DNA from 4 places in the Micromonospora sp. NPDC051196 genome. Region 4 is predicted to be linked to each of the others. Evidence: riboswitches for the same ligand, from Rfam matches in the RefSeq annotation. Region 4 holds a riboswitch; each other region holds the start of a gene.
The links. Region 4 has a riboswitch for cyclic di-AMP ahead of AB0M35_RS07155 (NlpC/P60 family protein). Riboswitches for the same ligand answer to the same signal wherever they lie in the genome.
Positions count from the first base shown of each region.

Region 1: another riboswitch for cyclic di-AMP. It lies ahead of AB0M35_RS23505 (hypothetical protein); the one in region 4 lies ahead of AB0M35_RS07155 (NlpC/P60 family protein).
Region 2: another riboswitch for cyclic di-AMP. It lies ahead of AB0M35_RS20855 (hypothetical protein); the one in region 4 lies ahead of AB0M35_RS07155 (NlpC/P60 family protein).
Region 3: another riboswitch for cyclic di-AMP. It lies ahead of AB0M35_RS12760 (C39 family peptidase); the one in region 4 lies ahead of AB0M35_RS07155 (NlpC/P60 family protein).

Region 1 covers NZ_JBFBAY010000014.1:37,624-45,301, reverse strand. The annotation lists gene AB0M35_RS23530 (AI-2E family transporter) at 1-977, opposite strand, end outside; gene AB0M35_RS23525 (hypothetical protein) at 1,135-1,941, opposite strand; gene AB0M35_RS23520 (hypothetical protein) at 2,101-2,577, opposite strand; gene AB0M35_RS23515 (MarR family winged helix-turn-helix transcriptional regulator) at 2,681-3,013, opposite strand; gene AB0M35_RS23510 (carbonic anhydrase) at 3,214-3,912, shown strand; gene AB0M35_RS23505 (hypothetical protein) at 4,024-5,037, opposite strand; cyclic di-AMP (ydaO/yuaA leader) riboswitch at 5,041-5,172, opposite strand; gene AB0M35_RS23500 (YibE/F family protein) at 5,339-6,700, opposite strand; gene AB0M35_RS23495 (metal-sensitive transcriptional regulator) at 7,033-7,329, opposite strand; gene AB0M35_RS23490 (cation transporter) at 7,446-7,655, shown strand.
Region 2 covers NZ_JBFBAY010000011.1:21,287-28,964, forward strand. The annotation lists gene AB0M35_RS20825 (cellulose binding domain-containing protein) at 1-1,085, shown strand, start outside; gene AB0M35_RS20830 (hypothetical protein) at 1,197-1,601, opposite strand; gene AB0M35_RS20835 (hypothetical protein) at 1,771-1,917, opposite strand; gene AB0M35_RS20840 (STAS domain-containing protein) at 2,276-2,641, shown strand; gene AB0M35_RS20845 (5'/3'-nucleotidase SurE) at 2,646-3,470, opposite strand; gene AB0M35_RS20850 (PfkB family carbohydrate kinase) at 3,467-4,447, opposite strand; gene AB0M35_RS20855 (hypothetical protein) at 4,675-5,751, opposite strand; cyclic di-AMP (ydaO/yuaA leader) riboswitch at 5,756-5,889, opposite strand; gene AB0M35_RS20860 (cation diffusion facilitator family transporter) at 6,044-6,946, opposite strand; gene AB0M35_RS20865 (UvrD-helicase domain-containing protein) at 6,999-7,678, opposite strand, start outside.
Region 3 covers NZ_JBFBAY010000005.1:93,739-101,416, reverse strand. The annotation lists gene AB0M35_RS12775 (CDP-glycerol glycerophosphotransferase family protein) at 1-912, shown strand, start outside; gene AB0M35_RS12770 (hypothetical protein) at 1,012-1,233, shown strand; gene AB0M35_RS12765 (alpha/beta hydrolase) at 1,244-1,987, opposite strand; gene AB0M35_RS12760 (C39 family peptidase) at 2,096-2,995, opposite strand; cyclic di-AMP (ydaO/yuaA leader) riboswitch at 3,222-3,363, opposite strand; gene AB0M35_RS12755 (hypothetical protein) at 3,684-4,436, opposite strand; gene AB0M35_RS12750 (hypothetical protein) at 4,665-5,078, opposite strand; gene AB0M35_RS12745 (acyltransferase) at 5,187-6,449, opposite strand; gene AB0M35_RS12740 (glycosyltransferase) at 6,666-7,678, shown strand, end outside.
Region 4 covers NZ_JBFBAY010000002.1:285,386-293,063, reverse strand. The annotation lists gene AB0M35_RS07170 (cell division protein CrgA) at 1-217, shown strand, start outside; gene AB0M35_RS07165 ((Fe-S)-binding protein) at 500-2,701, shown strand; gene AB0M35_RS07160 (NlpC/P60 family protein) at 2,967-3,965, shown strand; cyclic di-AMP (ydaO/yuaA leader) riboswitch at 4,139-4,272, shown strand; gene AB0M35_RS07155 (NlpC/P60 family protein) at 4,339-5,325, shown strand; gene dcd (dCTP deaminase) at 5,350-5,928, opposite strand; gene AB0M35_RS07145 (pyridoxamine 5'-phosphate oxidase family protein) at 6,004-6,549, shown strand; gene AB0M35_RS07140 (zinc metalloprotease) at 6,616-7,626, opposite strand.

The DNA.
Region 1 (7,678 bases), on a different contig from region 4:
ATCACCACCGGGTGCAGCCGGACCTGACGCTTCATCACCAGCGGCTCCAGCAGGTTCCCCTCGATCTGCTGCACGGCGATCACCGCAGCCAGGGTGAGCAGCGCCGTGGTGGGGCCGTTGGCGGCCAGCGCCACCAGCACAGCGACCGCGCCGGCCACGGTCGCCCCGATGATCGGTACGAACCCGCCGATGAACGTGATCAAGGCCAGTGGGAAGGCCAGCGGCACTCCGAGCAGGACCAGCGCCAGGCCGATGCCGACCGCGTCGATGCCCGCGATCAGCATGGTGCCCCGGCTGTACGAGCCCAGCGTGCGCCAACCGACCCGACCGGCCTCGGCGGCGACCTCCCGGTTCGGTCCGGTCATCCGGTTCAAGGTCCACCGCCACATCGTCCGGCCGTCTTTGAGCAGGAAGAACAGCAGCACCAGGGCGAGCAGGGCGGAGCCGAACACCTCGGCCACGGTGCGGGCACTGGCGACCGGGTCGACCTGCTGTTCGGTGACCGCCTGACGTAGCTGGGCGAGCAGACCGTCGAGCTGTTGGTCGGTCACCGGGAGGGTGGAGGTGATCAGGTCGCGGGTGCGCCCGAGGCCCTGCCGCAGTTCGTCACCCAGCTCGCTGAACTGGTTGGCGGTCAGGTTCCACACCAGCACCCCGACCCCGCCCAGGATGCCGAGCAGCAGCAGGACGGTGAGCAGGGCGGCCAGTGAGGCGGGCAGCCGCAGCCGACGTAGCGCGAGCTGCACCGGGTCGAGCAGCGCGGCGAGGAAGAAAGTGGCGGCCAGCGCGATGGCCAGTGGCGTGACCAGCATGGTGATCCGCGCCAGCAGGTAGAGCCCGGCGGCGATCACCACCAGGCAGGCGCTCCACACCACGGCGGAGCGAACCAACCAGGGCAGGGCCGCCCAGGTCTGGCGCGGTCCGGCGCCCCGATCCGCCGCCTCATCGGGCGTACGCCCGGCACCCGCTGCGACCACGTCGCCCTCCTCGCGTCCGCGAGGACGTACCCACCCAGCACCTACCCGACACCGCCCAGACCATCAACCTCCCGGTCAAACTGGATGACCAAGAGGTTTGGTCGGTATTCGAGCTGGACCAGACCAAAACTTCTTGATCAACGCTCCGGGGGTCGGGTCAGTAGGCGGGGGTGGGGGTGGGGGTAATGGGTGGGGTTGGAAGTTCGCGGGTCTGCTCGGAGGTGGCGGGGGCGGTCTGGTCCAGGTCACCGGCTGCGGTCAGCGGGAGGATCGAATCCTGCTGCTCGGGTGCCGGCAGGAGCGCGGAGACGGTCTCCGCGCGCAGGTTGCGAGCCGCCGCAGCGGCGACCTCGGCGGCGTGCCAGGCCTCCTGCTCCCGCTCCCGGGCCATCCGCTGCCGGGCGTGCAGGTGGTCGCGTATCGCCCGGCGCAGCACCAACTCCTGCTCGACCGGGTGCAGTCGGGGGTCCCAGCCCCGGTGCGCGAAGACATCGCTGAGCTGTTCCACCGAAAGTTCCCGCCGCCAGTACGCATCCAGCGCCGCCCGGTGCAGCCAGCGCTCCCGGTCGGCGTACTCGGACGGGGTGCGTGGGGTCTGCGGCAGCGGCATGCTGGCCGCGTCGGACAACCGGCGGACATGGGCCTCCGCCGCCTGGTACGCCTGCCACGCCTGATCGGCCTCGCCCTGCGCGGCGAGCCATTCGTCGCGTTGGCGGCGCGCCGTGGCCGCAGCCCGGTCGGCGGCGACCATGACCTCTTCCGCCCAGCGGTCCTCGTCCCGCGGCTCCGGCGGGCTCGGCAGGGCGGCCTCGCGGATCCGGGCACCTGCGTCGAACCGGAGTCGCCGGGGACGCAGCAACAGGCCGGAGACGGCAAGCGTGACGATGCCCAACAGGCTCAGCCAGATCGCGGCGGCCCGGGGCACGTCGAGCAGGACGGCGGCGGAGAGAGGGGTATGCATCATCAGCACCTCTGGCGGATGGGGTCGTCGGCTGCGCTGGAAGGGAAGGGGGACGAGGCCGGAACGGCGGGTGGCGTATCGCGGTGGCGTACTCGGCCGGCGGCCATGGCGGGCAGGGACGATCCCGCACCGGCCAGGCGGTGCTCGTAAGCCTGCCCCCGGTCAGTCGGTCGGTGGGCCGCGCCGGGTCGGTTCGCCGGCGCCGGTGGCGAGGTGTACGGCGACGGGCCGGGTCGCGGCGGCCGGAGCGGCGGCGTCGGCGGGCCCGGGGTGCGGCGCCACGGCCGTGGCAAGCGCTCGGACCGGCTGGACCGGTACCTGGACGCTCGTGGCGACGGGCCGGACGGTGACCACGGGCGCGGTGCCGGCTCGGGCGGCCAGAGGCGCGGCGGCTCCGGCGGCCAGGGGCGCGGTGCCGGATCGGGCGGCCAGGGGCGCGACCACGGGTCGGTTGTCGACCAGGGCGGCGGCCGGCGGGGCCGGGAAATCAGTGGCGTCGGGAAGTCGTGCGGGATCGGTGCCGGTGGCACCGCCGAGACCGACGGCCAGGATGAGTGCCACCAGCGCCAGGCGGGTCAGATCCGTCAGCGCGCAGCGCGTCACCGGCCACAGTGGACGGGAAAACGCGAAAGTCGGCACGGGTCAAACCTATCGCCCTTGCCGGAGGATCGCAGTGGCCCGATGGTACCGGGATGGTGAAGCCCACCACGCCGACGTTCGGCACGGGTCGGACTCGACCGGGTTACGGCGTGGGGCCGGCCACCGGCTCCTTGGTGAACAGCGCCAGCAGGTCGCCGACCTGGCGGTCGGCCTCGGCGGGGTGACGGAACCGGCCGGCCGGGTTGAGGGTGTATTCGTTGCGCCGCCCGACCCGGGTGCGGTGCAGGTAACCCCCGGCCTCAAGGTCGGCGACGATGGCCTGGGCGGCCCGCTCGGTCACACCCACCTCGTCGGCGACGTCGCGTAGCCGGGCTGTCGGGTTACGAGCGATGGCGAGCAGCACATGTGCGTGGTTGGTGAGGAAAGTCCAGTTACGGGCGCTCTCCCGCTCGCCTGTCGTTGCCATGACGCCCATCGTATGAGCCCTTCAGCTTCTTCGGGTCACGCCGTCCGGCCGCGCACCCCTTCCGCCCGGACGCAAGCGTCGAGGGATACCTGAAATGCATATCACGCATTCCTTGACGCGGCTTGCACTGCGTGTGACGGTTGGAGGCAGCCCGTGACCAGCGTCGGCCGGGATGACCAGGCATCGCATGAGAAGCGAGGTGACGCCGGATGAGTCGACCCGGACCGATCGCAACACAGCCGGGGCCGGAGCGGGAACTGCTCACTGCGGATCTTCCGGGCGCCCCGCAGCGGGCGCTCGCCGAACTGATGGCCGGCAACCGACGGTTCGTCACCGACACGCTGTGGCATCCCAATCAGAACGCCGGGCGCCGCGCTGCCGTCGCCGCCGAGCAGCACCCGTTCGCGGTCATCGTGGGCTGCTCCGACTCCCGGCTGGCTGCCGAGATCATCTTTGACCGCGGGTTGGGTGACCTCTTCGTGGTCCGTACCGCCGGGCACACCGTCGGCCCCGAGGTGCTGGGCAGCGTCGAGTACGCGGTGTCGGTGCTGCGTACGCCGTTGGTCGTGGTGCTCGGGCACGACTCGTGCGGTGCCGTGCAGGCGGCCCGTGCGGCGCTGGCCACCGGCGCCACCCCCGCGGGGCACCTGGGCGCGGTGGTGGACGCCGTGGTGCCCAGCCTGCGCCGGGCACAGGCCGCCGGGGTGGCGGAGTTGAACCAGATCGTCGACATCCATATCGCGCAGACCGTGACGTCGATGTTGAACTCGTCCACGACGCTGGCCGCCGAGGTCTCCGCCGGGCGCTGCGCGGTGGTCGGCATGTCGTACCGGCTGGCCGCCGGCGAGGTGCGGGCGGTGGCCGCGGAACCGGCCGACCTGGTCGCCACGGTCGCGCCCGCCGCCTGACGCCCGCCGCCTGACTCCGACCATCCGGCCGCGAACGGCACGAGCCGACGCAACGGTCGAGGGCCGCCCCACCAGTGGCGGGACGGCCCTCGAAGCGATACCGGAGACGGTCTAGAGCATCGAGACGTGTACGTGGTCCGTATGGTTCGACGGGCCGCTGTAGGAACTCCAGCCGGTCGCCGGGAACCAGATCTGCCGGTTCCAGATCACGTAGTAGATGCCCAACCGGTCGGCGTTGCGGACCAGGAACGCGGCCAGGTTGTTGCCGTAGATCCGAGTGTCGTTGTTGTACCAGGGTCGGAAGCCGCTGTTCTGCAACGACCAGTCACACGCCCGGCCCTTGGGGTGCTCCCACTTGTCACCGGGTCGGTAGCAGCCGACGAACCGGTTGAAGCCCGCCCGCTTGACCTCCTTGTACATGTGCAGGGTGCGCGGTGTGATGCAGCCCGACGTGGTCGGGTCGTCCTGGTTGCACGACTCGGACTTCCAGCCGCCGTCGGAAGCCCGGTTGGGGCCGGGCCGGGCGACCGGGGAGGTGGCAGAAACCAGGCCGCCGGTGAGACCGACGCCACCGACCAGCCGGAGCGACTTCTCCGCGTCGCTCTTCTTCCGGGCCATGTCGTTGGTCAGCTTCTGCTGCTCGCGTACCTCGGCGTCGAGGGCCAGCTTGGCCGTCTCCGCGCGGCGCTTCACCGCGTTGACCTCGCCCAGCTTCTTGCCGTTGACCAGGTTCAACTCGTCCAGCGCGGAGGCGCGGTGGATGAACGAGTCGGGGGCGTTGCTCTGCAACAGCATCGCGATCGCGCCCACCCGACCGGTCCGGTACGACTGGGTGGCGATCTCGGCGACCTGTGGGGCGAGCGCGTCCAGGTCGGCCTCGGCCCGGCGGACCTCGACGGCGAGCTTGAGCTGCTTCTTCTTGGACTTCTCCAGCTTCGACTTGGCCTTGGTGTAGTCCCGGTTCGTCGCCTCGATCAGCTCGTTGAGCATCGGCGGATCGTCGTCATGGCCCGCTGGCTTCGGGGCGTTGGGCGCAGCCGTCGCCGGCAGGGGGCCGGCGAAGACGGCGAACGCGGCGAACACGGCCACCACGGGTGTCAACCAGCGGCGTAGGGGTGCCGTCACTGTCTTCCCTTCCATCGACCGCCGACCGGGTTAGCTGACGGGTTCGGGACGGAAGTGGCCCCTACCGCTTTCGCGGATTCACCCCACGTACCTGGGTTCCCGGCTCGCCTGGTGGCGATTGGGCGGTGGCACCGCAGGCGCCGGTGCGCGCCTTCGGCGGTGACCGGCAGTGAGGTTACCCGACAGTCCGTCTGGGCCTCTACGCGCCGAACCCGGCGAGATGTGTCATTTCGTAATCGCGTTGAGTGACGAGTGACACGCATATCGACCGTCGGGGTCGATGTGCTCACGTTGAGGAGTGTCACCATGGGGTGTCGGTGCTCCTGTCCGGTTCGGGCCACTCCGAACGGGTGGCGGGGGGCGTGTTACGGGTGCGCGGTGTGCTGAGGGCCTGGAGCGCCTCCGACCGGTCCGTAGCCGGTCGTGGGAGGGCGGCGGCCACGTCGTCGGTCGCTTCGTGCGCGGCGCTCGCCCCGGTGCGCTGCCGTCCGGCGGTGGTCACCATCGTCGCCAGAGCGGTGGTCAGCGGTACGGCGGCGATCAGCCCGAGGGTGGCCACCACGCTGCGGACGATTTCCTGGGCGAGGAATTCGCTGGTCACGATCTGACCCAGCGCGCGGGAGTCGGCGGTGAGCAGGAGCAGCAGGGGCAGCGACGCGCCGGCGTACGCCAGGACGATGGTGTTCACCACCGAGGCGATGTGTGCCCGTCCCACCCGGGTCGCCGAGCGGTACAACTCGCGGCGGGACAGGTTCGGGTTGGCGTGGGCCAACTCGGTGACCGCCGCGGCCTGGGTCACCGTGACGTCGTCGAGGACGCCCAGTGATCCGATGATGATGCCGGCCAGCAGCAGACCGTGCAGGTCGACGTCGGCCCGGAACATCGACAGGGTGGTGGCGTCCTCGCTGCCGAAACCCGTCAGGTGAGTCGCGTTGGTCGCGGCCAGGCCGAGCAGCCCGGTGAGCACCAGGGCGCCGAGGGTGCCGAGTACGGCGACCGAGGTCTGCGCGGACACCCCGTGCGTCAGGTACAGCACCACGAACATGATCAACGCGGCGCCGACGATGGCGACCACCAACGGCGGCTGGCCGGCGCTGATGCCCGGCAGCACGAAGGTGAGCAGGATGGCGAAACTGGCCGCCAAGCCGGCCAGGGCAGCCAGCCCGCGCAGCCGCCCGAAGGCCACGATGGCGGCGGCGAAGAGCACCCCCAGCCAGATCAGTGGCATGCCACGCTGGTGCTCGGCGATGTTGTAGGTGCTGATCGAGGGATCCTCCGGATCGATCAGCGAGACCAGGATGACGTCGTCGTCGACGCTGACCGAAGGTGCGCCCGGCCCGGCCGGAATGGGCGTGTCGACGTCCTGGCCGGCGTCCGGGCCGTCCTGTATCCGTACCGTGACGGTGCCGCACGGTCCACCGGCCGTCGTCGGGGTGCCCTCGGGAACCGCAGGGTTGGGCGGGCAGGGTTCGGTGACCACCCGGGTGACCGTGCCGTGGTATCGGGGCAGGTCGTCGCCGGCCTCCGGGCGAGGGGCGTCGCGAGGCCAGAGCACCAGGGCGGCGACCAACGTGACGAGGAAGAGGGGGACCACCGTCACGATGAGGATCCGCCGCACCCCGGGCGGGGTGGGCGGAGCGGCACGGCTGTGATCGGCGCCCATTCAATAGTCTCCCAACGATTCCAGGGCGGAGTACGTGTCGGCGGGCGAGTCGGTTCAGCCCGGTCGTACGACTGTCGCGGTGGGCGGCCGAGGCGGCCGGAACGTGGCGGACCCGCTGCGTACGGTGAGTGTCGGGCCGGCCCTCGCCGGGCGCCGGGAAGCGGCGGCGGTGGAGGTGCGCGTCCGGCGGCGGGCGCGGGCCGGGAGGCGCGGATGTCGGCAGGCCATCGTGTGCGAATGGTAGCCAGCCCGGGATCGGATCGCAGGGCGCGCGGGTGTGTCGGCGGTTCGCGGCCCGGCCGTGGGCGACGGGGTGTGCCGGGAAAGCGGGCTCAGCCGCGCTTCATGAGGCGGCCGACGGCGGCCATCATCTCGGTGGCCATCTCGTCGGCGCGGCCCTCGGCGGCACCGGTGTGCATGCAGTGCCGGGCGTGCCCGTCGAGCAGCCCGAGGGCGACCTTGTCGAGTGCGGCCTGGATGGCGGAGATCTGGGTGAGCACGTCGATGCAGTAGCGATCGTCGTCGACCATCTTCTCGACGCCGCGCACCTGGCCCTCGACGCGGCGCAGCCGGGCGAGCAGTTGGTCCTTGCTGGCGGTGTAGCCACGGATCGGCGCGGGAGTGGTCATGGGCACGAGAATAGCCTACCCCCAGGGGGTATGGTACGGTCGTCGTTGTGATACCCCCCATGGGTATGCGGAGGCGTCGGCCGCCCCTCGGTCGGGCCACGGAGAAGGAGAGCTTCATGGTCACCACGACGTACCAGGTGAAGGGCATGACCTGCGGGCACTGCGTCAGCGCGGTCAGCGCCGAGGTCGGTGCGCTGCCCGGTGTCACCGATGTGGCGGTCGACCTGGCCGCCGGTCAGGTCAACGTCACCAGTGAGCAGCCGCTCGACGAGAACGCGGTACGCGCGGCCGTCGACGAGGCCGGATACGAGTTGCTCGGCGCCTGAGGCGACCGGCGGCGGAAACCGAG
Region 2 (7,678 bases), on a different contig from region 4:
GCGAGCCCGGCGGGGTGAACCGGGGTGGCACGGTCGCCGCCTCGGCGGACGGCAGCCGTTTCGTCTGGGCTCCCGGCGACGCGGGACAGCAGGTCGTCCACTCGGTGGGCTTCGGCAACTCGTGGACCGCCTCGACCGGCATCCCGGCCAACGCGATCATCGAGTCCGACCGGGTGAATCCGAGCAAGTTCTACGGCTTCAGCGGCGGCCGGTTCTACGTGAGCACCAACGGTGGGGTCAGCTTCACCGCGTCCGCCGCGACCGGGCTGCCCGCCACCGGCAACGTACGGTTCAAGGCCCTGCCCGGTAAGGAGGGCGAACTGTGGCTGGCTGGACAGGGTGGGCTGTGGCGTTCCACCGATTCCGGAGCCACCTTCGTCAAGTCGACCAACGTCAGCACCGCGGGCAACATCGGCTTCGGTCGGGCGGCCCCCGGGCAGGCGTACCCGGCGCTGTACCTGTTCGGCACGGTCGGCGGCCAGCACGGGGTGTACCGGTCGGACGACGTCGGCGTGAACTGGGTACGCATCAACGACGACCAGCACCAGTACGGCAATGCGGGTGACGCCCTCACCGGCGACCCTCGGGTCTACGGGCGGGTCTACCTCGGCACCAACGGCCGGGGCATCCTGGTCGGGGACCGGGTCGGTGGCGATCCCACCCCGACACCGACGAGCCCTGCCCCGAGCCCGACCAGCCCGACGCCGTCGCCCACTGGTCCGTCCCCGTCCGCGACGCCCACCAGCCCGCCCCCGTCCCCGACCACCCCGCCGCCGCCGGGCGGATGTTCGGCCACCTACCGCATCGTCGGGGATTGGCCCGGCGGTTTCCAGGGTGAGTTGGTGGTACGCAACGCGGGCACCACGCCGATCAGCGGCTGGACGCTGGGCTGGACGTTCCCGAACGGCCAGCAGATCAGCCAGGTCTGGGGCGGCACCCACACCCAGACCGGTGCGACGGTGTCGCTGCGCGACGCCGGTTACAACGGTGCCCTGGCCCCCGGTGCCACGGCCACCGCCGGTTTCCTGGCCAGCACCTCCGGCACGAACAATCCACCCACGACCATCACCTGCACCACCCGCTGACCGCCCACACCCGGTCAGCGCAGCGGGCCCCGTCCGACCGATCCGGTCGGACGGGGCCCGTCACGATGTGTTGCCCGCTTCACTCGGCACCGAATTGGGGGAAGCCTCCGGTCAGCGGTCGGTCTCGGCGGGGGAGTCGGAGCGTTCGACGTCGACGAACTCGATGTCGTCGACGGATCGGTCGTGGCTGCCGGCGGCGCGGGCGGCGGTGCCGGCGGCCCAGCCGATCGCGGCACCGACCAGTGCCGCGCTGATCAGCAAGGTCCACGGCAGGGCGGGGCGTCGACCGGCCAGGGCGTCGAAAGCCCGGGTGGCCCGACGGCGGGCCTCGTCGGCAGCCGATCCCATCAGGTCCCCGGCGTCGTCGGCCAGCCCCACCGAGCTGTGCCGGGCGGAGCGTGCGGTGTCGCGGATGTTGTCGCCCGCGGTGTGCACCGCCGACACGAGGTGGTGCCACGCGTCGTCCGCGATCCGCTCCGGCTTGCTGCGACGTTCCAGCAGGTTGGTTCCGAACATGTGGTTCCCTCCTCGACGGTGCCGAGGTCAGTATCCCGAATGAGACCTCCTCGGCGGCTTGCCCGGCGTGCGGCGGGGTGCGCCAACGAGGCTGTGCCCCGCCGCACGCCGTCGCAAACCATGACGAAGGGTCGCCGGGCGTCCGCCGTGTCGTGCCGGCGTTCGACGGTCAGCGGGACGACACCACGGCGACGGCGGACCGGGCGAAGTCGTCGTCGTCATCGTCGTCGTCATCGCCCCCGCCGCCGAAACCGCAGGCCAGCACGAGGGCGAGCAGAGCGCTGACGCCGGCCAGGGTGGCGAGTCTGCGAAGCATGTCGTCGTCCTCTCGTCGAAACGGTCAGTCGTGATGCTAGGCACATTCATCCACTCGTCGCAGCCCGGCTACCAGCGGGGCGGGTCCGCGCGACGGCGCCTCACCGTCCCGGATATCGAAAGTGTTGGCGTCGGCCCGCTACTCTGGTTCGGCGGCGTGGGCTGGCGCGCGACGCGGACTGGCGGCCAGCGCGTCGAGTGATAGGTCATGAAAAGTCCGGATAAGGGCGACTTGGGGTGGCCCTGTCCGCGAATTGCTCATCCCGAGGGGTGGCGACCGAGGCCGTTGGAGGAATACTCTCGGTCGCGGCCCGCGTACTGATGAGGCGCCCGTCGTACGGGCGAGTGGAGGTGCTCGCGTGAGCCTGTCGATCCTGCAGACGGTTCGGCCTGGTGGTGTCATCGAGATCGCCCCGCGGGGGGAGATCGACGTCGACACCGCGTACGAGGTGAAAGAAGCCATTGCCGAGGTGCTGGCCAAGGGGCGGCCGGCCCGGATCGAGCTCAACATGCGGCTGGTCACCTTCATCGACTCGGTGGGCATCAGCGCGATGGTCGCCGGCTTCCAGACCGCCGAGGTCAGTGGCGTGAAACTGGTCGTCACCGAGCCGAGCCGGTTCGTGCACCGGCAGCTCTGGGTGACCGGCCTACTCGGCCTGTTCGGTGCTCCCGAGCCGTACTACGCCGGTGCGGCCGTAACACCTGAGGTCCTTCCGGGGGCCTGACCCCTCAGCTGGCGTCAAGGCCGGACAGATCAATATCGGTCGCCTCGGTGACGGCCCGAATCGCCGTCACCGAGGCGTAACCCTCGGCGAGCAGGGCCAGGTCGGTACCGGGCTGCACCGCCTGGCCAGGCTCCTCCAGCGAGGTGCGGACGAAGCCGTGGCCGGACTCGGCGACCGTCATCTGCACCTGACCGAAGGTGGCCAGGGTGCCTCGGCGTACCCCGCGGAGCAGCTCGAACGGCAGGTCCGGCGCGTTGACGTTGAGCACGCTCGCCACCGGCCCGGTAGGCAACCTGGGCAGCAGGTCCAGTGCGACCCGGGCGGCGGTCGCCCAGTGCCGGTCGGCGTCGCGTACCCGGGCGGCTGCGGCCACCGCCGCGCCGCCGCTGGCCGCGGTCGCCTCACCGGCCGACAGGACGTCCAGCGACACGGCCATCGCCGGGCAGCCGTTCGCGGCGGCGGTGAACGCCGCGCCCACGGTGCCCGAGTGCAGCACCGCACGGCCGGCGTTGGCACCCCGATTGATTCCGGACAGCAGCACCTGCGGTGGGGGCCCGAACGCGCCGTGCACGGCGATGAGTGCGATGAAGCCGGGAGACCCGCCGACCGCGAACGCGGGCGTCCCGTCCAGTTCCGGCAGCGGGTGCTCGTGGACCACTACCCGACCGTCCTGCTCTATCGCGCTCATCGCGGCGCTGGTGCCGCTGGCCTCCTCCAACGGTGCGGCCACCACCACGTCCATACCCCGTTCGACGGCGGCCCGGGCCAGCGCGTGGATGCCGGGGGCACCGATCCCGTCGTCGTTGGTGATCACTACCCGCAGTGTCATCGGCCGCCCGCCCGGTGGGCCAGTTCGTCGGGGGTCGTGCGGTACTGCGGCCGGTTGCTCGCCGGCTCCAACTGCACCCGGTCGACCAGACCGGTGATCGAGTCGAGCCGTCCGGTGCCCAGCCCGTGACGGGTGACGTTCAGCGCGCCGGCCGCCGCGCCGGTGCGGATCGCCGTGCGCACGTCGCCGCCCTGGGCCACCACGGCGGCCACCCCGGCGGTCATCGAGTCGCCCGCTCCGCGCGGGTCGGCCGCTTCCAGCCGGGGCATCCGTACCTCGAACACCTCGCCGTCGACCAGGGCCAGCGCCGGTTTCTCGGCCCGGCTGACCACCACGTTCTCCGCGCCGGCGGTGTGCAGGTCGTAGATGGCGCGGGTGAGCTGCTCCTCCTCGTCGCCGGCGGCCCGACCGTCCGCGATCAGCTCCTCGTGGCTGACCTTGAGGAAGAACACGCCGCTGTCCAGGACGGCCGTCAGGTGTTCGCCGCTGAGGTCGACCACCACCTGGCTGCCGTTGGCGCGCAGGTCGGCGGCGAAGCGGCGGTACAGGTCGGCGGGCACCAGTGACGGGTCGTTCGGGCCGCTCAGCACGCACACCGCCGCGCGCAGCCCTTCGCTGAGCGAGAGGTTGTACAACTCGTCCAGCTCGTGCCGGCTCAGCGGCTGACCGGGCACGTCGACGACCTCCCGCCGGGTGCCTTCCCGGCGGTCGTGCACGTACCCGCCGCTGCCGCCGGAGTCGCGGGCCACGATCTTGAGGTCCACTCCCTCGCTGACCAGCAGCGGCTCCAGGACCTGCCCGACCTCGCCACCGAGCGCGGTGCAGAGCACCACGTCGACGCCGAGCGACAGCACCATCCGGGCCTGCCAGACGCCCTGCCCGCCCGGGTGCAGGTGCAACTCCGGTGCGTCGCTGGGCTGGTCGACGGTGACGGTCAGCAACGGCGTGGGCGCGAAGACCATGACGTGCCCGCTCACCGGAGCCACCCGCAGGTGCCGGATCGGGTGAGCCGTTCGATGCCCTGGCTCATGCTTGTTCCTCCCCCTCGTGGCGAAATGTCCGCTTCCGTCTATGACGGTAACCAAGGTGGCGGATTCGCGCGCGTCGACGGGTGAGCGAACTGACTTCCTTCGGCGCCGGGGGCACGAGCAACGACGCCGGGCGGGCCACCCGAAGGTGCCCACCCGGCGTCGTCGATGAGCGGTCAGTACACCGACAGATGGACGTGGTTGGTGTGGTCGCTGGACGGATCGCCGCGACCGCCGCTGTAGGACTTCCAGCCGCTGCTGGGCAGCCAGATCTGCTTGTACCAGATCACGTAGAGCACGGCGAGCCGGTCGGCGTTGTTGACGAAGTACGCCGCCAGGTTGTTGCCGTACGTCCGGTCACCGCCCGTGGCGACCCCACCGAAGCCGTTCTTCTGTGCCGCGAAGTCGCAGGCGCGGCCCTTGGGGTGTTCGCCGGAGCCGCCCGAGCGGTAGCAGGAGACGTACCTGGTGAAGCCGGCCGCCTTGGCCTGCTTGAGCGCGTGCAGCGTACGCGGGGTGATGCAGCCGTTGGCCGGGGTCGGGTCGTTGACGCTGCACGACTCGGCCGGCCACGAGCCGTCCGAGTTGCGGGGCGCGGGCTTGGCCGTCGGGCTGGAACCGCCGCTACGGGTCGGGGCGCGGTTGGCGCGTTCGGCAGCCTGGGCCCGCTCGTTGGCCACGGTCACCGCCCGCTCGGCCTGCTCCTTGCGCTTGGCCATCACCGCCACCTGCTTGCGCTGCTCCTGGACCTCCACGTCCAGGGCCTGCTTGGTCCTGCGGACCTCGTCACGGGTGGCCCGCAGCTCACCGAGGGCGCGCTCCTCGTTGGCGGCCACCGCGTCCAGCGCCGCCGCCCGGTCCATGAAGCCGGCCGGTGAGCTGCTGTTGAGCAGCGCCGACGCGGCGCCGAGCCGCCCGGTGCGGTACGCCTGCGCGGCGATCTCGGCGACCTTGGTGCCGCGCTCGGCGAGCTGGCTTTCGGTGGCGGTGAGCTGTCCGGCCAGTTGCTTCTGCCGGGTGACCGAACGGTCCAGCGCGACCTTGGCGTCGAGGTAACCCTTGCTGGCCGCTTCCAACTGGGCGCGCAGCGCCGGGGTACCGCCCTCGTCGCCGACATCGCTGGGAGCTGCCGTACGTAACCCGTGCGCCGCGGCCGGGCCGGGAACGAGCGCGACACCCACTGCGAGGGCGAGCGCCGCGCAGATCAGGGCCGCCGTTCGGGCGGCCGGTCTCACGGTTGCCACTGCTGGCATGCACATGTCCTTCCGTCAGCCGCCGACCGGGTTAGCTGACGGGTTCGGGACGGAAGATCCCTACCGCGCGTGCGCGGATGCACCCCAGGAACATGGTTCCCCGGCTCGCCCTGACGGGCGATTAGGCGGCGGCCGCCGCCGGCACCGGAGAGTGCCGCCTGGCGGAGGCCGGGTCCGAGCCTACCGGGGCTGCTGTGACCTGTGCAGCCGGTGTGACTCCTGGTGTTCGCCTGGTGACCAGTGAATCAGACATAAGCTATCAATTCCGGCCTTTGGTCGAGCTCTGGTCTCATCACCACTCGACCGCACCGCAGACCCCCGGTTCGATCTGCAAGGTGGCGTGCTCGATGTGGAACTCCTCCCGCAGGGCCGCGCGGGCCGCTGCCAGCACCCCGCCCACATCGGCGCCGGGTGTCATGGTCAGGTGGGCCGAGGCGACGTCCATGCCGGAGGTGAGCGTCCACACGTGCAGGTCGTGGACGCCGGCAACGCCGGGCACCGAGGCCAGGCGGTCGTGCACGGCGGTCACCTGAAGGTGTTCCGGGGCCGCCTGCACCAGGATGCGCAGCGCCGCCCGGCCCAGACGCCAGGTCCGAGGCAGGATGAACAGGCCGATCGCGACCGCCACCAGCGGATCCGCCCACCACCAGTCGGTCAGCGCGATCAGCGTCGCCGCCCCGATCACGCCCAGTGAGCCGAGCAGGTCGCCCAGCACCTCCAGGTACGCCCCGCGCAGGTTGATGCTCTCCTGGGCGCCGGGACGCAACAGCGCGAACGCGACGACGTTGGCGAGCAGGCCGAGCACCGCCACGACCAGCACCGGGCCGGCCAGCACCTCGGGTGGATCGCCGAATCGCCGGACCGCCTCGACCAGCACGTACACCGCGACACCGGAGAGCAGGACGGCGTTGGCCAGCGCGGCCAGCACCTCCAGGCGGTAGAGCCCGAAGGTGCGCTGTGGGTCGCTGCGGGCCCGGCGGGTCGCCGCGACGGCCGCGAGGGCCATCCCGATGCCCAGCACGTCGGTGAACATGTGCCCGGCGTCGGAGAGCAGAGCCAACGAGCCGGTGCGGAGCGCTGTCACCGCCTCGACCACCATCAGGACGCTGAGCAGTACGAACGCCGCCTGGAGTCGGCCGAAATGGCGGTGTGCGGCGTGTGACACCGCAGCCTGATGGTCATGACCCGCGCCCACGCAGTCACCATCCGCCGTCCGGCCGGTCGGAGTCAGAACTATGCCAACATCGCTATGTTTTCGTGGGCGGCTCGTCGGCCACGTCGACCGTGGTCAGCCGTTGCGTGGCCCGGGACAACGCGACGTAGAGCGTACGCACGCCGGAGTCGGGCACGGCGCGGATCTCACTCGGCGCGACAAGCACCACCCCGTCGTACTCCATGCCCTTGGCCTCCAGGCTGGTCACCACCTGAAGACGTTCGCCACCGAGGCCGCCGAGCCAGCCCGACACCTCGTCCCGTCGGGGCACCGGAGTGATCACCCCGACGGTGCCCTCGACCTCGCCGAGCAGGGTGTTCGCGGCCGACACCACGCTCGCTGCCAGTTCGGCGGCCGGCACCACCAGCCGAATCGGGTCGACTCCGGTGGAGCGGACGGCTGTGGGCAGCGGAAGGTCCGGGTACACCCGGCGGATCTCGTCGGCCGCCACCGCGAAGATCTCCGCCGAGTTGCGGTAGTTGGTGGTGAGGGCGAACCGGTGCCGCGTGCGCCGACCCAGGGCCTGGTCCCGGGCACGGGTCAGCTCCTGCGGATCTCCCGTCCAGGCGGTCTGCGCCGGGTCACCCACCACCGTCCAGGAGGCCAGCCGGCCCCGCCGGCCGATCATCCGCCATTGCATCGGCGAGACGTCCTGCGACTCGTCGACCACCACATGGGCGTAGTCCCGGTAGTCCTCCGGGCGTTCGCGGGCGG
Region 3 (7,678 bases), on a different contig from region 4:
GTGGCGTTCTACGTCAACCACGGCGCCAAGAACAGCCACTGCCTCCGGTTCACCCAGCTCACCCACGTGCAGTTGCACCACGGCGACAGCGACAAGGCATCCAGCGCCAACCCGGTGTCGGCGATCTTCGACCGGATCTTCGTCGCCGGCGAGGCGGCCATCGACCGGTACGCCCGGGCCGGGGTGGACATCCCGGCCGAGAAGTTCGTGGTGGTCGGCCGCCCTCAGGTCGAGGCGATCGAGGTACGCACCGGCCCGGCCCGCCGCCTGCCGAACCCGACGGTGCTCTACACCCCCACCTGGACCGGGCACCACGCCGACGCCGACTACTGTTCCCTGCCGATGGCCGAGGCGCTGCTGTCCCGGCTGCTCGACCGGGGTGCCACGGTGATCGTGCGGCCCCACCCGTACACCGCCCACAATCCGACGTCGGCCCGCCAGTTGGGGCGGCTGCACGACCTGCTCGCTGCCGACCGGGCGCGTACCGGCCGCCAGCACCTGTTCGGTGCCGCCGCGAGCGGGCTGACCCTGGCCGAGTCGGTGAACCGCGCGGACGCCCTGATCTCCGACGTGTCCGGGGTGGTGTCCGACTGGCTGCACTCGGGCAAGCCGTACGCGGTCACCGACACCGGCGTCGACGGTGACCGGTTCCTCGAACGGTTCCCACTGGCCGCCTCCGGCTACGTGCTGCGCCGGGACCTGGCCGACCTGGACGACGTGCTGACCCGGTTGCTCGACACCGACCCGCTGGCCGAGGCCCGCTGGGCGACCCGACGCCGATACCTGGGCGACTTCCCGGCCGAGGCGTACGCCGAGGCGTTCCTGACGGCCGCCCGACGCGAGCTGGATCCCTCCTGGGCCGCCCCGGCCCCCCGGGCCGCCAGCGCCGCGCCGTTGTCCCGCGCCATCTGAGCGACACCGCCGCCCGACACTCCCCCGGCGGCGGTCGGCTCATGGACACAGTGGACTCTGCCCGACAGTCGCTCGCGGCGCTGTGCTCCAATGAGGGTCATGATTCTCCAGCGCGTCGTCGCCGTCGTTCTGCTGCTGTACTGCTTCGTGGGGATGGTCCTCTCGCGTGTCTACCCGTTCATGGACGACTGGTCCGAATTGGCGGAGACGGCGATCGCGATCAGCAGCGGAGTGGCGGGAGTGCTCGGGGTGTGGCTGTGGTTACGCAAGTCCCCCGACCATGCCTCCCCCGAGCAGGCCGGCGACGGCGAACGCCCCTGACCGCGACCGGTCAGCGTACGGCGTCGAGGAGGGCCAGCACGGCTGCCGGATTCTCGACGTGGGCGTTGTGGCCGAGCCCGGGCAGTGTCACCACTGGGACCCCGTACTCCTTGAGCTGCGCGTCGGAGACCATCGGGTCGTGCTCGCCACGGGCCAGCAGGACCGGCGCGTCGATCGTGGCCAGCAGGGCGGTCAGGTCGGGCTCGCCGACGCCGAAGGCGGCCTGGTCCATCGCCAGCCGCCACCGGCGGTCCACCTGCCGCAGCCCGGCCGCCACGGCGGGATGGTCGGGGGTGAGCAGATCGGCCAGGCCGGCGACACGCAGGTACCGTCGCGCCGCCTCGTCACGGCTGTCGAACCAGGTGACCGGGCGGGCCGCGAGATCACCGGCGCGGGCCAGTTCCGCCGGGGACCAGACCGCCTTGATGCCGAGCCCGACCACCGCTTCGACCGTGACCGCCCGACTCGCGGCGGCCAACGCCAGGCCGACCACTCCGCCGAGCGAGTGGCCCAGCACGGTCACCCGCTCGCCGGGGTTCAGGCTCGGGGCGACCTGATCGGCGAACGCGGCGAACGAGTACTCCGACAGTGGGGGCGCTGCGCCGTGACCGGCCAGATCGGGGGCCAACCAGCACCCCGGCCACCGCTCGCGCAGCAGTGAGGCCCAGGGCAGCCACACGTCGCCGGTGGCACCCATTCCGTGCAGCAACAACAGCACCGGCGGGCCGGCCCGCTCACCCGACTCCGTGATCATGTCGGGCAGTCTGCCACCGCCGGCACCGGCTCGGCGAGAGCCGCGACCGGGACACGACACCGGGCGCCGGTCCCGACGGGGCCGGCGCCCGGTGTCGTGCGGCAGGAATCAGGAGGAGTAGCCGCGGGTGGCAGCCCAGTTGGCCAGATCGATGGTGCTCATCCAGTACGAGTAGTACGACGCGTCGGCCGAGTCGGCGATCTTCACCATCCGGCCCTCGTCCTCGTAGCCGACCACGGCGACGTAGTGGCCGCCGGGGAAGGAGTGCCAGCCTCCGGCGGTGTCCGTGGCGCTGCCGGCGACGTTCACCACGACACCGCGCCCGGCGGAGACCGCCGCCACGACGTCGGACTGAAGCTGGTCCATCTGGGCCGGGGTCGCCGAGCCGCCCGGAATCATCGTGGTCCGGTACGGGCTGCCCTTGACCACGGCGTTGAGGACGCGGGTGGTGTCCTGAGCCGAGTTGGTGCCGGCGTAGGTGGTGCCGAGCTGGGCGGCCAGGGTGTCCTGGTCGCGGTCGATGCCCGCGGCGCTGAGCGCGTTGCGTACCGCTGCCGGGCCGCAGTAGTAGCCGTTGATCTGGGCCTGGTAGTCGTACTTCAGCACCTTCTCGGCAGGCGGCTTCGGCGCGGCCTTCTCGACGGCCAAGTCCGGATCCGTCGCAGCGGCCTCCGGCGACGGCGAGGCGGCGGCGCGACTCGGCGGCGCACTGCTCGGGGCGGCACTGCTCGGGGCCGCACTGCTCGGGGCCGCACTGCTCGACGCGGCACCGCTCGGCTCGGTGGCGACCCGGGCCAGGCTGCGGGAGGCCACGGAGTTGTCACGCAACTCGGCCACGGCGGTCGTGTTGTGCGCGTCGACCGGAGCGTCGTCGGTCCCGGCGACCAGGGCGCCGGTGCCGGTGGCCAGGACGAGCGCCGCCGCCGAGGCGGCGACGATCTGGTAGGGGCGTTCGGTGGCCAGCCGACGAAGCTGACGCTTGAGGGTGTGCTTCAAGGGATCCTCCACGGGCTGAGGGGTGCACGGCGCACCGGCTCCGACGGTCCGGTCGGCACACGCAGGCCGACGACCGTCCGAGTACGCGGACGTGCCGTTTCAGGAGATGCGCCCGGAATCGGGCGGCTGCGGTGGGCCTGGGTCAGCGCGCGAACAACGAAGCGGCGAGCGCAGGCACCACGGTGCCGTGGAGGCTGGGGAATATCAGGGGGATCGAATTGTGCTGCACGAGGATGGGAACTCCTTCCGACACCGCCGACCGGGTTAGCTGACGGATTCGGGCGGGAAGATCGCCCTACCGCGGGCCGAGGCTCGCGGATTCACCCCAGTGGTGCAGTGGGTCCCCGGTTCGTGAGATCACGATTGAGCGGGTCGGCGCGGCGTCGCCACTTGCGATCGGTTACCGCACCGGACGGGCCGACACTACTGGGCGGTACGGCTCCTGCCAACCCCACCTTGACCTGCCTAAACATGATCCAGCGCAGTTATTTTCGGATATCAGCGAACTGTCGTCGCTCAATGGGACTCCGGGCCAGGAGAGCACCGTCGGGCGACAACCGGACCTCTCGCCGACAATGCCCAGGACATTGCGGCCAACATTCGACATCTGCGGTCCGGTGACCGATTCCCGCTCCGCTGTGACCGGGGTCACGAAATTGTCGACACACGCTACTCGGCAGATGCCGACCGACAACTGTTCTCAGCCCACCCTGGCCGGCCGCCAGCGCAGGACGGCGGCCGGCCGCCCGACGACGACCCGACGCGACGCCGGCAGGAGGTTCGGCCGCATCCGCTGCGCCGCAGCGTACGCCTCGGTGGACAGCGCACGGGCCGCGTCGACGGCCAGTTCGGCCGCCCGCCAGGCGTCGCGCTCCTGCTGCCGAGCCGTCTGGTAGGCCGCCTGCCGGCCGTCGCGTACCACCCGGGCCAGGAAGATCTCCTGCTCGGCGGGGTGGCGTCGGGGATCCCAACCGGCCCGGTGGGCCAGCGCGTCGGCGAGTTGCCGGGCCGACAGATCGCCGCGCCAGTACGCCGTCATCGCGGCGCGATGCAGCCAGCGTTCCCGGGCCGCGTACTCGGCGGGGGTTCGGGGCGTGTCGGGGCTGGGCAACCCGGTGGCGGCGGCGAGCCGTCGCGCGGCGGACTCCGCCTCGTCGTACGCGACCCAGGCACGGTCGAGCTCCACCTGGGCACGCTGCCACGCGGCGCGGCGGCGACCGGCGTTCTGCGCGGCGCCCGCCGCAGCCACGGCCACCTCGCCGGCATAGCGACGCAGGTCCGCCGCAGCGGCATCGCCGTCCAGGGTCTCCGGGGCACGGTCGGTCGACGGCACCGGCTCGGGCCGGGCGACCAGCGCGGTGAGCACGCCCAGCGCGAGCACCAGCAACACCGACCAGATGGCTGCGGCCCGGGGTACTTCAAGCAGGAACTGGTAGAGAACGGTCTTCTCCATGTCGGTACCTCAAAGGAAGACGATGCGGCGGCATTGGGTGTCACCGATCTCGGACCGCCGCCTGGGCGCGTCCGGATCGGCCGATGGTGAAGCGCAGGGTCCCATCCGCGTTGGGATCCCGATCGCAGCGGCCCGTCGCTGGCTTCCGGCCGGTTGGCGTGGCGGGAAGGCGGACCGGGACGGCCCGCGCGGGGCCGTCCGGATCACCCCGGCGGTACGGGCGGGGAGTCAGTGGCCGGGCGGGGCACGGGCGGAACACGGGCCCGGGGTCAGCGCCGCAGGAAGCTGACCGTGCGCGCCTGTGATGCCCGGCTCGGCAACCTGGTGTGGCCAGGTCGGCGACACCGGCGCCGTCGCGGGCCCACCCCCGGGGCGATCGTCGCGCCCGCTGTCGAGCGGGTCGACCGTCTGCTGGATCGCGGGGTGCCCGTCGCAGGCCGGTGGCGTCATCGCGCCGGCTGGCGACTGAGCGGCGTCGGCCACGGTGAATTGCCAGGCAGGGCCAGCCGCCCGGTCGAGAGCGTGCGCGGGCATCGCCCAGGTGCCGAGGGTGAACGCGGCAGCGACCGCGAACCCGGTCAGCAGCCGTGCCGCCCAGCGCGCCAGCCACCACAGAGGACGGGTGGAGACGACCGGGAGCACGTTGTCACGCTACCGTCGGGGCCCGCAGGCCGCACCGCCGGCCGGCGTGTCGCAACGAAGAACTTGATTCGGGTTGATACCCGGGTGCCTGGTCAGCGGGCTCAGAGGTCACCGTCCAGGTCGGACCCGAGACGGCGCCCCGACATCGGGTACGGGCTCGACATCGGGTACGGGCTGCACGGCGGGTACGGGCTCGGCGGCACTCGGCGGGGTCGACCGGCGAGGGGTCAGGCGACGCATCATCGGCTGTTCGACGAACCGGTGCACCAGTGCGGCGATCCCCAGCGTGAGCACCAGGAAGCCGATCACCGCAGCCGGGCCCCACCAGCCGGGCAGGCCGGTCCCCCAGTCTCCGGTGACCCGGAGGATGGTCATGATCACGAACACGTGCACCAGGTAGAAGGCGAACGAGACCTCGCCGAGCCAGACCATCGGGCGCGACCGCAGCGGCGAACGACGCCCCCGCACGTCGGCGTCCGCCGCCGCGGCGATGACCACCACGTACGCCACCGACAGCAGCGCCGCCCAGAACTCGGCCCGAATCCACTGCGCGGCGACCACCCAGGTCACCACGAAGATGAGGCTTGCCAGGGGCAGGCCGGGCCCCCGCCAGCGCCCGCGCAGCATGAGCTCGGCGGCGGCCACACCCATCCAGAACTCCAACGAGCGGACCAGGGGAAACACCTGCGTGAACCACCACCGGCTCTGCTCCGGCACCAGCGTCTGCGCGGGCCACAGCGCCAGGATCAGCAGCGGTACGGCGATCACCACGGCCCACAGCATCCAAGGTCGGGCCCGCCGCACCAGGGGCAGGGCCAGCGGCAGGCACAGGTAGAAGAAGAGTTCGCAGGACAGCGACCAGCTCACGTTGTTGACGCTGTAGAAGTACCCGGGACGGGGATCCCAGGCCTGGAGCAGGAACAGGTTCTCCAGCGCCGCGACGGGGTTGATCGGATCGGCGAACCAGACGGCGGCCACCATGGCCACCGCCCAGAGCAGTACGTGGTTCGGATAGATCTTGGCGAACCGGCGCCGCCAGAACCCTCGCCGGGAGTCGCCGGGTCGGGCCGACCAGACGAGCACGAAGCCGCTGAGGATGAAGAAGAACTGCACCCCGGACAGGCCCAGGGTGAAGATCTTGCCGACGACCGCCTGGTAGTCCGGCTCGGCGATGATCCGCATGGTGCCGGCGTGGAAGCCGAAGACCAGCAGCGCGGCTATCCACCGCAGACCGGTCAGCGACGGTAGTCGGCTCGCCTGGCCCCGGCCGGGCCCGATGCCCGCCGGTGCCGCCACTGGCGCGCTGGTCATGCCGGCATCTCCGGCGTCGGCGGCGTCGGCGGCGTCGGCGGCACGCGTGTCTCCTCCCAACGGGCCAAGCTACCCGGCCCGATCGGCTACCGGTGGCGACCCGACCGGTGCCGCCCGTCGGGCACCCTACCCGGTGGGCCGTCGACCCACCCGTCGGGACCGGACGGCACCGCGATCACCGCAGCCAGTGATGACCATCTCGCTGTTCAGTCGGTTCACCGCTGCCGGCCATGTCCGGTTTCCGCCTCGTCCATCCGAGCGGTCGAAGGTGTCGGCGTGGTCAATCAGCCGACGGAAGCGCCGCTGCTGAGCATCGTCGTGCCGGTCTACGACGTCGAGGCGTACCTGCGTCAGTGCCTCGACTCGATCCGTGACGACGTGCCCGCGGACGAGACAGCAACGGTGGAGCTGATCGTGGTGAACGACGCCTCGCCGGACGGCTGTGGGCAGCTGCTGCGGGAGTACGCCGCCGCCCACCCGGGTGTGCGGGTGCTGCACCTGGACACGAATGTCGGCCTCGGACCGGCGCGTAACGCGGGTCTGGACGTGGCCACCGGCGAGTACGTCTGGTTCGTCGACAGTGACGACTGGCTGCCGCCGGGCACCATCGCGGCCGTGCTCGACCGGCTGCGTGCCGACCGGCCCGACGTGATGATGATCGACCACCTGCGGGTGCACGAGTGCGGGCGTCGCGACATCGACGTCAGCAGCCGCCTGTTGCGCGCGACCCCCGGCGTGGTGCGGCTGGCCGACCGACCGCAGCTGCTGCGGGTGCAACACACCGCCTGGAACAAGGTGGTACGCCGGGAGTTCATGGCCACGCTGGGGCTGCGCTTCCACCCAGGTTGGTACGAGGACATCCCGTTCAGCCATCCACTGCTGATCGGCGCGGACCGGATCTCGGTACTGGACCGGGTCTGCTACCTGTACCGGCAGGGGCGCCGGGGCGCCATCACTTCGACCCGCAGCGGCCGGCACTTCGACGCCTTCGCCCAGTACGACCGGCTGTTCGCCTGGCTGCGGCAACGCCACCCCGACGGGCGTTGGCACGCCGAACTGTTCGACCTCATGGTGAACCACTTCCTGGTGGTGGTCGGCAACGACGACCGGTTGCACCCGCACCTGCGGCGGCACTTCTTCCGCCAGGTCGCCGCGCACTACCGCCGGCATCTGCCCGCTGGGGGTTACCCCCGGCCGGGCGGGGTGGCCGGGCTCAAGCACCGGCTGGTCGACCGCAACAACTACCTGGCGTACGCGGCCCTGCGCCGCGCCCACCGACTGGCCGGCCG
Region 4 (7,678 bases):
GGACGTCCGCCCGGCGGCAACAGCGGCGACGCGCAAGCCCAGCCCTCTCTGGCTGCCGGTCACCGCCGTTTCGCTGATCGTGTTCGGCATCGGCTGGCTGGTGGTCTACTACCTCTCCGAGCAGGAGTACCCGGTCATGGAACTGGGGTACTGGAACCTGGCGGTGGGTTTCGGCGCGATGGTCGGCTCTCTGATCCTGCTTTCCCGCTGGCGCTGATCCGCAGGCCATCCGGCAGTTTCCCGGGTCACTCGCCGAGGGCCCGGTGAGCGGTCGCTGCGGCTGCCTCCTAAGGTGTGCGCAGGGCGGCGTGGCCCAGGTGCGAGAAGACTCACGTTACTGCCGAGTAACCTTGCGCGTAGGCTGCACTGCATGACCGAGCGGGAAGGTCATCGACCGGTCCGGTTCGAGGCGCGGCAGCGGGTGAGGTCCCGTACGCATCTCTGACCCGACTCCGGTCGCCGAGCCGCTCGCCAGGCAGCAGACCGGGAGGCCAACTCGATGGGCAGCGTCCAGATCGTCACCACGATCCTCGCGGCCGCCATCACCGCCGTTGCGGTGTGGCTTGCGGTGCGCGCGGTCATGCAGATGACGGCCGTGATCCGGCTGGGTCAGCCCGACCCGTCCCGGTTCGGCGACAAGGCCAGCCGCACCAGGACCATGCTCGCGGAGACCGCCGGGCATACCCGGATGCTGCGCTGGAGTGTGGTCGGCGCGGCGCACTGGTTCGTGATGGTCGGTTTCATCGTGCTGTCGCTGCTGGTGCTCGAGGCGTACTTCGAGGTGGTGTCCCCGACCGGTGGGCTGCCGCTGATCGGCGGCTGGGCACTCTACGGCCTGGTCACCGAGTGGATCGGCATCCTGGGCGTGGTCGGCATCGTGGTGCTGATCGCGATCCGGCTCGCCAACCGGCCCACCCGGGCCGGTCGCCGCTCGCGCTTCACCGGGTCGACGATGTGGCAGGGCTACTTCGTCGAGGCCGTCGTCCTCGCCGTACTGATCATGGGTTTCCTGATCCGGGGCTTCAAGGTGGCCACCGACCACTTCGAGTACCCGACCTGGGCCACCCCGCTGAGCCACGCGGTCGGCTCGGCGCTGCCGGACTGGGAGTCCGGGGTCAGCGTCGCCGCCCTCATCAAGATCGCCATCTCGATGACCTGGCTCATCGTGATCTCGCTGAACGTGACGATGGGCGTGGCCTGGCACCGCTTCCTGGCCTTCCCGAACATCTTCTTCAAGCGCAAGCCGGGGGCGGCCGGCTCCGGCCTCGGCCCGCTGCGGCCGATGATGAGCGACGGCAAGCCCCTGGACTTCGAGGAGGCCGACCCCGAGAAGGACCAGTTCGGGGTGGCTCAGGTCGAGCAGTTCACCTGGAAGGGCCTGCTGGACTTCAGCACCTGCACCGAGTGCGGCCGGTGCCAGTCGCAGTGCCCGGCGTGGAACACCGGCAAGCCGTTGTCGCCGAAGCTGCTCGTGCTCAGCCTGCGGGATCACGCGTACGCCAAGGCGCCCTACCTGCTGGCCGGCGGCGGCAAGGACCTCACCGGCGAGGAGAAGGCCACCGCCGCGCAGTTGGCCCACGTCGACGTGCTGGCGCTCGCCGAGGCGGAGAAGCCGCTGATCGGTGACGCCGAGGCGGGCGGGGTGATCGACCCGGACGTGCTCTGGTCGTGCACCACCTGCGGCGCCTGCGTCGAGCAGTGCCCGGTGGACATCGAGCACGTCGACCACATCGTCGACATGCGGCGTTACCAGGTGCTCATCGAGTCCAGCTTCCCGTCCGAGGCCGGCGTGATGCTGCGCAACCTGGAGAACAAGGGCAACCCCTGGGGTGCCCCGCAGAACACCCGCGAGGACTGGACCAAGGGCCTCGACTTCGAGGTTCCCCGGGTCGGCGAGGTGGAGGACTTCGAGTACCTGTTCTGGGTGGGCTGCGCCGGTGCGTTCGAGGACCGGGCCAAGAAGACCACCCGGGCGGTCGCCACGCTGCTGAACGAGGCCGGCGTCTCCTTCGCCATCCTCGGCGAGGGCGAGACCTGTTCGGGTGACCCGGCCCGCCGCATCGGCAACGAGTTCGTCTTCCAGATGCTCGCCCAGCAGAACGTCGAGACCCTCAACGAGGCGTTCGAGGGCCGGGAGAAGGCCAAGCGCAAGATCGTCGCAACCTGCCCGCACTGCTTCAACACCCTCGGCAACGAGTACGGCCAGCTCGGCGGCGAGTTCGAGGTGGTACACCACACCCAGTTGCTGGCGCACCTGGTCGCCACGGGCAAGCTCACCCCGGTGCAGCCGGTCGACGGTGGAGTCACCTACCACGACCCGTGTTACCTCGGGCGACACAACCGGGTCTTCACTCCGCCACGTGAGGTGCTTGGAAGTGCCTTGGGCGACGGCGAGATCACCGAGATGCCGCGTAACAGTGAGCGGTCCTTCTGCTGCGGTGCCGGTGGTGCCCGGATGTGGATGGAAGAGCGGATCGGCAAGCGGATCAACGTGGACCGGGTCGAGGAGGCCATGTCCACCGGGGCCCGGACCATCGCGGTCGGCTGTCCGTTCTGCTCGACGATGCTCACCGACGGGGTGAACGGCAAGGGCGCCGGCGAGCAGGTCGAAGTGGTCGATGTGGCGAGCGTCCTACTGCGGTCGGTCCGGCCCGAGCAGGGCCGTGGCGCCGCGGAGAGCGAGCCGGTCACCAGCAGCTGACCAGGCTTTACGGTACGAGGACGGCGGGCCGGCGTGGCCCGCCGCACCATCGTATTCAAATTGACGTGCGTGACTATAACGAAATGATCGACACCCTTTGTGTGCGACCGGTCGCGCAAACGTGAATCGACCGTTGGTCGCCTTGATTCCGCACCGCTCCTTCCCTAATGTGAGGCACCGACCGCCGTAGGTCGTCTGTCCCGCACCCAACCGCTCGCGGGACGCCCGGTGGTCGGTTGCAAAGGAGTCGCTGCCGGTGGCAACCATGCCCCTCCATCGTCATCTGCCCGGACGGTCCAGCCGTCCAGGTGGCCTGCGGAGAGCCGCTCACCGTCTGGTCGTCCTGGTGGCCGCCGCCGCGGTCGGCGCTGGCCTGCTCTCCGCCCCCGCGTACGCCGAGCCTTCGGTGGAGGAGATCGAGCGCCAGATCGACAAGCAGTGGCAGCAGCTTGAGCCCACGATCGAGCAGTACAACAAGGTGCGTTCGCAGCTGAAGGTCAACCGGAAGAAGTCGGGCGATCTGCAGAAGAAGATCCAGCCGCTGGCCCTGGAGGCCGAGCTGGCGATGAACCGGGTCGCCGACCTCGCCTCCCGGTACTACGTCAACGGGCCGTCGCAGGAACTCGGCGCGGTGCTGCTGAACGCGAAGCCGGACACGCTCGGCGAGCAGATGGCCTTCCTGGAGCGGTTGGCGTCGTACGAGCGCCAGCAGCTCGAGAGCGTGATGAAGGTCCGCAAGAAGTACGACGACCAGAAGGCCAAGCTCGACGCGCTGATCGCCGACCAGGAAACCAAGGAAAAGCAGCTGGCGGCGAAGAAGAAGCAGATCGACGCCAAGATCAAGGAACTTGAGCGGTCGCTGCCGGTGACCACGGTGAAGACCACCAACTGCCCGACCATCAACGGGGTGGTCAGCGAGGCGGCCCGGACGGCCATCAGGGTCGCCTGCGCCCAGGTCGGCAAGCCGTACGTCTGGGGGGCCACCGGCCCGAACTCGTTCGACTGCTCCGGGCTGACCCAGTACGCGTACAAGGCCGCCGGCATCTACCTGACGCACTTCACCGGGGCGCAGTGGAACGAGGGCAAGGCGATCTCCCGCTCCGACGCCCGCCCCGGCGATCTGGTCTTCTTCCGCAGTGACCTGAGTCACGTCGGCCTCTATCTGGGCAACAACCAGATGGTCCACGCACCCAGAGCGGGCAAGCCGGTCAACGTCTCCCCGATCACCACCATGCCGATCGCCGGCTTCCGCCGACCCGGCTGAGCCCTCGCACAGGAACATCACCACGGCCCCCGGTCAAGCGACCGGGGGCCGTGTTCGTTGTCGGAATTGAGCACCGAGAGTGATGGCGTGGATGTGTTGCGTATCGACAGGGGTCGTCCCTACGCTGGGCAATCGTCGGCCCGATGGCAGCTCTGCCCACCAGGGGCGGTAACGGTCCGACACCGCCGAGTCGCTTGCACGAGCCGGGGACCCAGGTACCCGGGGTGAATCCGCGATCACCGCGGTAGGGCGCCCCCTTCCCGCCCGAACCCGTCAGCTAACCCGGTAGGCGGTCTGGGAAGAAGGAGTACGGAGCCCGGTGGCACACCATGCCCCGCGGCTACCGTCACCACGGCCGGCGACGCCCGGCCCGATGACGGCTGCGCCGCGATCCCGCTGGTACCGCTGCACCACCGCACTCGCCGCCCTGTCCGCGACCGCCGTCATGGTGACCGGCGGCGCGACGGCGGCTCACGCCGAGCCGTCGGTCGACGCCATCGAGCGCCAGATCGACGCGGACTGGAACCGGCTCGAACCACTGATCGAACGACACAACGCCACCCGGCAGGACCTCGCCGGCAAGCGTCGGGAGGCCGACGCCCTGGCCGCCCGGATCGTGCCACTTCAGCAGCAGGTCGACGTCGCGATGACCCGGGTGGGTGCGCTGGCGGCGCGGGCGTACAAGGGCGGCACGGTCGGCGCCGTCAACGCCCTGTTGGGCAGCCGGTCGCCGGGCGAAGTCGTGGAGCAGATCGGACTGCTCGACCGCTACGCCCACTACCAGCAACAGGACGTACGACAGGCGAGCGAACTGCGCGACGAACTCACCGCCGCCAAGGCCGGGCTGGACCGCACCATCGGCGTGTTGACCCGCACGGAGACCGATCTTGCGGGGAAGCGGCGGCAGATCGACGCCGAAATCGACCGGTTGCAGCGGCTGCGCCTGCGGGCGTACGGCAACGGAGGCGGCGGCCCGCTACGCCCAGCGCCCTGTCCGGCGAGCTATCCGGGCGGGCCCGCTGGAGTAGCGGTGAAGTTCGCCTGCGCCCAGATCGGCAAACCGTACTCGTGGGGGGCCGAGGGGCCGAACGCGTACGACTGCTCGGGTCTGATGCTGGCCGCATGGGCGCGGGCCGGGGTGGCATTGCCGCACAACGCCGTCCGGCAGCGTCAGGTGACCGTGTCGGTGGGCCGGAGCGACCTGCGCCCGGGTGACCTGGTCTTCTACTACCGCGATCTGCACCACGTGGGCATGTACGTGGGCGGCGGCTGGGTGGTGCACGCCTCTCGCGCAGGCCAGCCGGTGAAGTTGAAACAGATGGACAGCAGCCCCATCCACAGCTTCGGCCGGCCTGGCTGAGGTGTGATCCTGGCTGAGCTGCGGTCAGCGAGTCGGCCAGGTGCGCCAGTTCTGCCAGGCCCGGCTCGGCGTCGGGCCGCGCTGGCCCTGGTAGCGGGAGCCGTAGACGGCCGATCCGTACGGGTGCTCGGCGGGCGAGGAGAGCCGGAAGATGCAGAGCTGACCGATCTTCATGCCGGGCCAGAGGGTGATCGGCAGATTCGCCACGTTGGACAGCTCCAGCGTGACGTGCCCGGAGAAGCCGGGGTCGATGAAGCCGGCGGTGGAGTGGGTGAGCAGGCCGAGTCGACCCAGGCTCGACTTGCCTTCGAGTCGACCGGCCAGCTGGTCGCCGAGGGAGATGACCTCCAGTGTGGAGGCGAGCACGAACTCACCCGGGTGCAGCACGAAGGGCTCGCCGTCGGGCACCTCCACCGGGGAGGTCAGGTCGTCCTGCCGGGTCGACGGGTCGATGTGCGTGTAGAGGTGGTTGTTGAAGACCCGGAACAACTTGTCCAGGCGTACGTCGATGCTGGACGGCTGCACCAGCGTGGGCTCGAAGGGCTCCAGCGCGAGGGTGCCCGCCTTGATCTCGGAGACCAGGTCGCGGTCGGAGAGCAGCATCGCCACACCATACCGATATGGCTGACCTGCGTGTCGCGCTACCTGGCTAGAACGTATGTTCGATAAGATGTCGGCATGGCTTCCTGGTCCGATTTCGCCGCTGACGAGCCTCGACTCGCCGACGCGATCCGCCTTCTCATGCAGCAGTACGGCCCGGGCTTCGGCTACCTGGCCACGGTCCGCGCCGACGGCGGGCCCCGGGTGCACCCGGTCTCCCCGGTGATCACCGACGACGGTCTCTACTGCTTCTTGATCGACTCACCGAAGCGGCGCGACCTGGAACGCGACGGGCGCTACGCACTGCACTCCTTCCCGCCCGAGGAGCGCGACGACGAGGCCTACGTCGCCGGTCGGGCCTGGCCGGTCACCGACGACGCCACCGTGGCACGCCTGGCGCTTGCCGCCCGCGCCGCGCCGCACGTCGACTGGCGGTTGTTCGAGTTCACGATCGAGGTGGCGATGCTCAGCCGCCGCGGGCACGCCAACTCCGACGTGCCGGGCGAGCACGGTGGGGAGTCGGCCGTCCAGGTCTGGCTCGATCCGGCGGCCACCACCCCGCAGACGCAGCGCCCCACGTCGTTGACCGCCCACTCCGCCCGGCGCGCCCGCTGCGCGGCCTGACGCCAGCCGGTGCCGGCCCCGTCGAACGGGACCGGCACCGGAGCGGTACGTGCCGAAGGGCTCGCGTCAGGCGGCTCGGTAGGTGTTCCAGGCGCTGATCATGCGGCTGGCCTGGCCCGGAGTGAACTGGTACATGCAGGAGTCGTACGAGTAGTCCATGAAGTTGGTGATCGGGTCGAGACCCGGGGCGGAGCAGGTGTCCCGACCGGTCGGGCAGCCGCTCGCCGGCGAAGCCTCCGCCGGGGTGTCCGAAACCTGGTCACCCGAGCCGGAGCAGCCGCCCTGGAAGGTGTGGTACAGGTTCAGCCAGTGACCGACCTCGTGGGTGCCGGTGTCGCCCTGGTTGTAGTTGGTGGCCGTGCCGCCGGGCAGCGACTCGCTCAGCACCACGACGCCGTCCATGCTGTTCAGCGTGCGCTGCGGGAAGGTGGCCCAGCCGAGCAGGTTGTTGCTCAGCGCACCAAGGTAGATGTTCAGCGTGTTCTTGCCGCCGACCCGCAACTGGGTCTTCATCTGCCGCTCGGCGGTGGTGCCCTGCCGGATCGGGTACCACGAGGTGTTGGTGACCCGGTTGATGCTCTGCAACTGGAAGGCGAAGGCGGTCGCCGCTCCGCCCGACGCACCGCTGAACGCCTGGTTGAGCACGTTGATCTGCGACTGGATCATCGAGTCGGGGATGTTCCCGCCGGCCCGGGTGGTGTCCCGCCGGATCACGTGCACCACGACCGGGATGGTGACCGACGCGGCGGCGGCCTGGGTGCCGAGCGAACGCTGACCGACCCGCTTGGCCCGCTCCTGGAGCAGGTCGGCGAACTCGGCCTCCCGCTGGATGACCTGGCTCTTGGTCAGCTCGTTCGGGTCGTGCGCGAGGACACCGCCACCACGGACCCGGGCCGCGCTGCCGGTCGGGTCCGCACACTCCTCGTCGGCGTGCGCGTGCCCGGCGGCCATCGCCGGGCTGGCGGAGATGGTGGCGGCCGGCAGCGCGCCCACCGTTACCAGGCCGAGCGCCATGACCAGTGACGTCGATGCGATGCCGGCGAGGCGCCGGTTCAGCAGGACGGGACGGAGTCCCATAAGCCCACCTCTTTCTGTCGACGCGACCGGGGGGTTGTGTCGCGCCGTGCGG